One region of the Massilia sp. GCM10023247 genome, then DNA from elsewhere that is predicted to be linked to it. Evidence: predicted binding sites of a transcription regulator. Region 1 holds the regulator's gene; the other holds the start of a gene.
The links. The regulator FNR, encoded in region 1, switches genes on or off when oxygen is low (the NO sensors DNR and NnrR bind a similar motif). The targets are predictions, from matches to a motif close to TTGATNNNNATCAA.
Positions count from the first base shown of each region.

Region 1 (3,427 bases):
GCGCGCCCAGTTCCAGGTCGATACCTTCCTCAAGCCGGCCGCGCCGCAGAACGTGCTGGTGACCTCGCTCGAGCAGCGCACGGCCGGGCTGAAGGACTTGACGCCCGAAGCGCGGACCGCGGCGATCGCGCGCGCGACGAAAATCGTCGAGGACAAGATCCGTCCGGCCTACACCCGGGTCCAGGCCTTCATGAAGGATCTGCATCCGAAGACCGACGACACGGCCGGCATCTCGCGCCTGCCCGACGGCGCCAAGGCGTATGCGCGCGCGCTCGCCAACTACACCAGCACCACGCTCGGCGCCGAGGAGATCCACGCGATCGGCCTGCGCGAAGTGGCGCGCATCGAAGCCGAGATGGACAAGCACCTGCGCTCGCTCGGCTTCAAGGAGGGCAGCATCGAAGCGCGCATGAAGGCGCTCGACGCCACCTTCCAGCCGAAAGGCGAAGGGGACCCGCGCCCGGCGATCCTGGCGAGCTACGTCGAGATGGTGAAGGACGCCGAGCGGCGCAGCGCGCCCCTGTTCAACATGAAGCCGCGCGCCCCGGTCGTCGTGCTGCGCGAGCCGCCGCTGACCGAAGCCTCGGCCGCCGCCCACTATTCCCTGCCGGCGCCGGACGGCAGCCGCCCGGGCGTGTTCTGGGTGCCGATGCGCGGCCCGACCTTCGACATGATCCGCATGCGCAGCCTGTCCTACCACGAGGCGGTGCCGGGCCACCACTTCCAGCTGGCGATCCAGCAGGAACTGACCGGCATCCCGAAATACCGCAGCCAGCGCATCTTCAGCGGCGGCAGCGCCCACAGCGAAGGCTGGGCGCTGTACACCGAGCGCCTTGCCGTGGAGCAGGGTTGGTACGAAGGCGACGTCCCGGGCCTGCTGGGCGCGCTCGGTTCGGAACTGTTCCGCGCACGCCGCCTGGTGGTCGACACCGGCCTGCACATGAAGGGCTGGACCCGCCAGCAAGCGGTCGACTACGGCATCAACGTCCAGGAAGTGGACCGCTACGTCGCCTGGCCGGGCCAGGCCACCGCCTACATGATCGGCATGCTGCGCATCCTCGAGCTGCGCGACAAGGCCAAGGCGGAACTCGGTGCGAAATTCTCGCTCCCGGGCTTCCACGACATGGTGCTCGGCGCCGGCTCGGTGCCGCTCGACGTGCTGGGCCAGCTGGTGGACGGCTGGATCGCGAAGGAAAAGGCGAAGGCGTAATGCGTAGGGGTGGTCGAGGCCGGTGGCCTCGACTACGTGTTCACCGGGCGGCTCCACCCTTCACGACGCGCATACGCGGCCATTGCGCCTGCTTCGCGTTCCGCGGGCATTTAGCCCGCGTCACCCCACGCGTTCAACCACCCCGTGATCTGCCACGAATGATCGCCCGTGCGTTGAACGCGTGGGCGGCGCACACGCCGCGTGGGCATTTATGGCCGGGTGGAGCCGCCCACCCTACGACATCGGGCTACACTGGTCCGTGCCGGCCGCGATCGCCTTGAGCTTGACCGGGTCGAGCAGCCGCACTTCGCGCTTGTCGACCTCGATCCAGCCTTGTTTCTTGAAGCGCGACAACAAGCGGCTGACGCTCTCGATGGTCAGGCCGAGGTAGTTGCCGATGTCCTCGCGCGACATGCGCAGGCCGAAGCTGGTCGAGGAATAACCGCGCGCCGCGTAGCGGGCCGACAGGTTCACCAGGAACACCGCAAAACGCTGCTCGGCGCGCATGTTGCCAAGCAGTAGCATGACGTTCTGCTCGCGCGTGATTTCCTGGCTCATGATGCGGTGGAAGTGGCGCAGCAGCGCCGGCACCTGGCCGAACAGGTCTTCCAGGCGCGCGAACGGGATTTCGCACACTTCACTGTCTTCCAGCGCCACCGCGTCGCAGTGATGGCGGTCGCCGCTGATGGCGTCCATGCCGAGCAATTCGCCGGCCATCTGGAAACCCGTGATCTGCTGCTCGCCGGCCGCATTCACCTGGTAGGTCTTGAAATGGCCGTAGCGCACCGCGTACAGGCTGCGGAAGGGCTCGTCCATGGCGTACAGGCGCTCGTCGCGCGCGAGACGGCGGCGGCGGCCGATGATCTGGTCGAGCCGGGTGATGTCGGCGTCGTCCAGCCCCATCGGCAGGCACAGCTGGTGCATGCTGCAGGCGCTGCAGCTGGCCTTGATGGCGCCGAGGCTGATCGGCGCCGTCGCAGGAAGTGGAATGCCTTGGTTCATCTGGAGAGAAAAAAGCGGGGTCAGCCCGATTATAGACCGCCCACCTCGCCAACCCGGCGTTTTTTCCGGACATGGCTGTCCGCGCAGCGGCAAGCGATGTACGGACGCAACGGCCGTGCGGGCTTCAGTGTATTGTTGCCAACGACAGCCAGGCTGCCAACTGTGCGCGCGATGGACCATGCTAGATTCTGGAGAGCTCATCCCCGGAGGTGCTCATGTTCGGCTTATCGGCCCTGGACCTGGCCCGCATCCAGTTTGCGTTCACGATGTCCTTCCACATCCTGTTCCCGGCGGTCACCATCGGCCTGGCAAGTTACCTGGCCGTGCTCGAGCTGTCCTGGCTGCGCACGAAACGCCCGGTCTACGTCGACCTCTACCATTTCTGGCTCAAGATCTTCGCCGTCATGTTCGGCATGGGCGTGGTGTCGGGCATCGTGATGGCTTACCAGATCGGCACCAACTGGAGCGCCATGTCCGAGTTCGCCGGCTCGATCATGGGCCCGGTGCTGGCCTACGAGGTGCTGACCGCCTTCTTCCTGGAAGCGGGCTTCCTCGGCGTCATGCTGTTCGGCTGGACCCGGGTCGGCCCCGGCCTGCATTTCCTCGCCACCTGCATGGTCGCGGTCGGCACACTGATTTCCGCCACCTGGATCCTGGCCGCCAACAGCTGGATGCAGACCCCGCGCGGCTATGCCATCGAGGGCGGGCGCATGGTGCCGGCCGACTGGCTGGCGATCGTCTTCAATCCGTCGTTCCCGTTCCGGCTGATGCACATGGTGGTGGCCGCCTATCTCACGACGGCGCTCATCGTCGGCGCCACCGGGGCCTGGCAACTTCTTCACAGGAAAGAAAAGGCGCGCGACAACCCGGCGGTGCGCAAGATGCTGTCGATGGCGATGTGGATGATCCTGATCGTGGCGCCGATCCAGGCCGTGATCGGCGACTTCCACGGCCTCAACACGCTCGAACACCAGCCGGCCAAACTGGCGGCGATGGAAGGGCACTGGCAGAACGAGCCCGGCAAGGCCGTGCCGCTGCTGCTGTTCGGCATTCCCGACATGGCCGCCGAGCAGACCCGCTACGCGGTCGGCATCCCCAGGCTGGGCAGCCTGATCCTCACCCATAGCTGGTCCGGCCAGATTCCGGGCCTCAAGGAGTTCGCGCCCGAGGACCGGCCCAATTCGCTGATCGTGTTCTGGAGCTTCCGCCTGATGG
Region 1 covers NZ_JBHSIB010000029.1:17,571-20,997, forward strand. Annotated here, with positions in the region: gene ACFPAH_RS22420 (DUF885 domain-containing protein) at 1-1,210, shown strand, start outside; gene fnr (fumarate/nitrate reduction transcriptional regulator Fnr) at 1,445-2,212, opposite strand; gene ACFPAH_RS22430 (cytochrome ubiquinol oxidase subunit I) at 2,428-3,427, shown strand, end outside.

Region 2 (3,427 bases), on a different contig from region 1:
CAGTCGCCGGATAGTCGCCGGTGATCATCATGACGCGCATGCCCGCCGCCCGGCATTCCCCGACCGCCTCCCTGACGCCTTCGCGCAGCGGATCGGCGAAGCCGACCAGCCCGAGGGGAACGAAGTCGAAGTCGTGGACCGCGTCCGGCCAGGGCGGGGCCTGATGCCTGGCCCGGGCCACCGCCAGTACCCGCAGGCCGCGCGCGGCCATGGAATCGGCCGCGGCGAACAGGGGCGCGGCCGATGCCGGCGTCAAATGGCAGAGGTCGGCGATGGCCTCGAGCGCGCCCTTGGCCGCCACCACGGCCTGCGGCCCGGCGCCCGGATGCCAGCCATGGGCGACGGCGCGCAACTCGGCGCTCATGCCGTACTCGCGCGCCAGCGTCCAGCCGGCGCGCCCGGGTTCGGCGGCGTCAGGAAAGTCGGCGCCCAGCCGGTGCAGGGCCTGGTCCATCGGCTCGAAACCGTCCGCGCGGCTGGCGAGTATGCCGGCGTCGAGCAGGACGGCCAGGCTGCCCGGGAGGGCTTCTCCGCCCCGCATGCCGGCCTGCCATTCGACCCCATCGGCATACAGCGCGGCAACCCGCATGCGGTTTTCGGTCAGGGTGCCGGTCTTGTCGACACACAAAACCGTGGTGGCCCCCAGCGTCTCGATGGCGCTGAGCTGGCGGGTCAGGACTTTCGCGCGTGCCAGGCGCGAGGCGCCCAAGGCCGGGAACAGGGCCAGGACGACGGCGAATTCTTCCGGCAGCATGGCCAGCGCCAGCGCCAGGCCCGCGAGCAGCGCCTGCAGCAGGCCGGCGCCCTGGGCCATGTAATACAGGACCAGCAGCAGGCTGACCGCCGCGCCGGCGACACCGAAGCGGGCGATCACGGAGGCCATCTGGCGCTGCAGCGGCGAGCGCTCGGGAACCAGGCCGGCGAGCGACTGGCCGATGCTGCCGATGGCGCTGGCGGCGCCGGTGGCGGTGACGCGCAGCAGGCCGTGGCCGCGCACCACCAGCGTGCCGGAGAACATGGCCGCGGGCTGGTCGGCGCCGGGAGCGGCGGCCGGCGCGGGTGAAGCGGGCGCCGGACGCTTGGCGACCGGTTCGGACTCCCCGGTCAGCAGGGACTCGTCGGCCTGGACGTCCTGGCCTGCGACCAGCAGCCCGTCGGCCGGGATGCGGTCGCCCTCGCCGATGACGCACAGATCCCCGACGACGACCTCGCGGCTGTCGACCTGCAGCCTGGTTCCAGCGCGGATGACGAGGGCGCGCGGCGTGCTCAGGTCGCGCAGGGCGCTCAATGCGCGCTCGGCCTTGCCCTCCTCATACAGGGTCATGCCGAGCGTGGCCAGCACCAGGGCGAACATCAGGATGCCCTCTGACCGCTCGCCCAGCACCAGGTAGAGCGCACCGGCGGCGAGCAACAGCACGAACATCGGTTCGCGTGCGGCCTGCGCCGCGATCACCCACCAGCCGCGCCGCGCCGTCGAGGGCAGCGCGTTCGGACCGTCCTCGGACAGCCTGCGCGCCGCTTCGTCCGGGTCGAGCCCGGCGTGGGCGTCCGGTGCGTTCATGCGGGCGCCTGTCCCGCCATGGCGGCGAGGGCGCAAGCCTGCGATGGCTGCCGGCAGTGCATCAGTCGGACGCTTGCGAGCCGTCCGCGGCGCGGGACGGCTCGCGGCCATTTCCATGCGCCGCGTCCGGCCGGTAGACCATCACCGGGACCGGCGAATAGGCCAGCACACGCTGGGTCACACTGCCTGCGATCAGGCGGCTCAGGCCGCGCCTGCCGTGCGATGCAATGAAGATCAGGTCGCAGTGCTGGCGTTTCGCGACGGCAATGATTTCGTCGGCAGGCGAAGCGCCATACGCCGTCAGCGCCGTGCAGTCCACGCCGGCCTTGCGCGCGGCCTCGGCAACCTGGGCCACATGGTGTTCCGCCTGCTCCAGCAGGACGTCGACGCCCAGGCTGGTGCCGGCCGCCACCGCGCCTTCCGCCGACAGCAGCACGGGTTCGGGATAGGCAACCGACAGCGCGACGATATTCCCGCCGCAGGCGCGCGCAAAGGCAATGGCGGCGTTCACGGCCACCGTTGCGATGGCAGAACCGTCGGTCGGCACCAGAATCCGTTGGTACATGGCATTTTCCCCCTTGTAGATCCGTGTTGTACGTCCCTGTAGGTGTCCCGGCAGCGCATGCCTGCCCAGGGCGCTTGGCGTCGCCGCCAGAATGCGCGCTGCGAATTGTCGCGTCCTTGATGCAGATCAAACACCCGACCAGGATCCGAGAACGCGGCTCGCCAAAAAAGCCGTCACGGCGGGTTCCAGCGAACAGGGTCGAGGCGCACGATCCGGTACTGGTTGGCGCGAAACCCCCATGCCAGGATCTGGCCACGATCGTTGATGTCGACACCTGCCTCCAGCTGCCAGCCGCTGCCCGGCAGGAGCCGGTCGTTCAGGTTGAAGAGCCGGCCGCGCTCGTACAGGAAGGCCCGCGTTTCCAGCCAGCGGATGTTGGCGCCCCCCACGACCTGCCCGAGCTTGTTGATGGCGACGGCGAAGGCGAAGGGGCCACCCAGCGTGCCCAGGTCGGTCGTCTGCCCGTTGCTGTAGAGGAAGGCCTTGCCGTCGGAGGGCGACGCCGCGCCCGGCAGGCCGGCCGAGCCGACGATGTCGCCTCGCTCGTTGATATCCTCCGGCAAGCTCCAGGGCGCGATACGGGGTCCGATCAGCCGCACGCGGCCCCGCATCCAGACCACGGCCTGCTCCGCGCCGGCAATGCCGACCACCTGGCCGCGGTCGTTGATGCCCCGCGAGTAGGCCAGGTAGCCCGGATCGGCCGCAGGCAGTTCGCGCAGCCTGCCGTGCGAAAACAGGAAGGGCACGTTGCCGCGGCCCGGGGGCGTATGATTGCCCGTGATCTCGCCGCGATTGTTCAGCCCGGTCACGTTCGCGCTGCCGCCAAGCACGGCAAGGTCGCGCATCGTGCCGCGCGCCCACAGGAACAGGTGGACTCGGCCATCGAGACCGAGCGACAGCCCGGCCACCTCGGCGCGGTCGTTGATGGCGCCGGCCGTGCTGTAGCCGCCGAGCGTGCCGAGGTCGGTTCGCACGCCGCCGCTTTCGATGAATCCGTGCGTCACCCCGGTCGAGGTGACGAAGTTGCCGATCCCCTGGCCCTGGTTATTGATGTCGTGGACCGGGAATTCGGTCACGACGACGCGGTACATCCTGGCCGTGCCCTTGCCGTCTGCGGCTGGCGCAGGCGAAGGTACAGCCAGCAGGGCCAAGGCTGCCGCTCCCGCGGAAACCGATTTGACGAGCAAGTCCATGTCTGTCCCCTGACGTCACGCGTCGCACAAGTAGCACGAGTCCAGAGGCTAGGATTCGTGGCCCCGTCGGATTTGATCCCGATCATAGGTGCGCGGCTTATGGCAGCG
Region 2 covers NZ_JBHSIB010000025.1:19,374-22,800, forward strand. Annotated here, with positions in the region: gene ACFPAH_RS20735 (cation-translocating P-type ATPase) at 1-1,561, opposite strand, end outside; gene ACFPAH_RS20740 (universal stress protein) at 1,623-2,126, opposite strand; gene ACFPAH_RS20745 (hypothetical protein) at 2,300-3,319, opposite strand.
Region 2: ACFPAH_RS20740 (universal stress protein) is a predicted target of FNR. The motif match lies at 2,243-2,256, and genes of this name have one in related genera.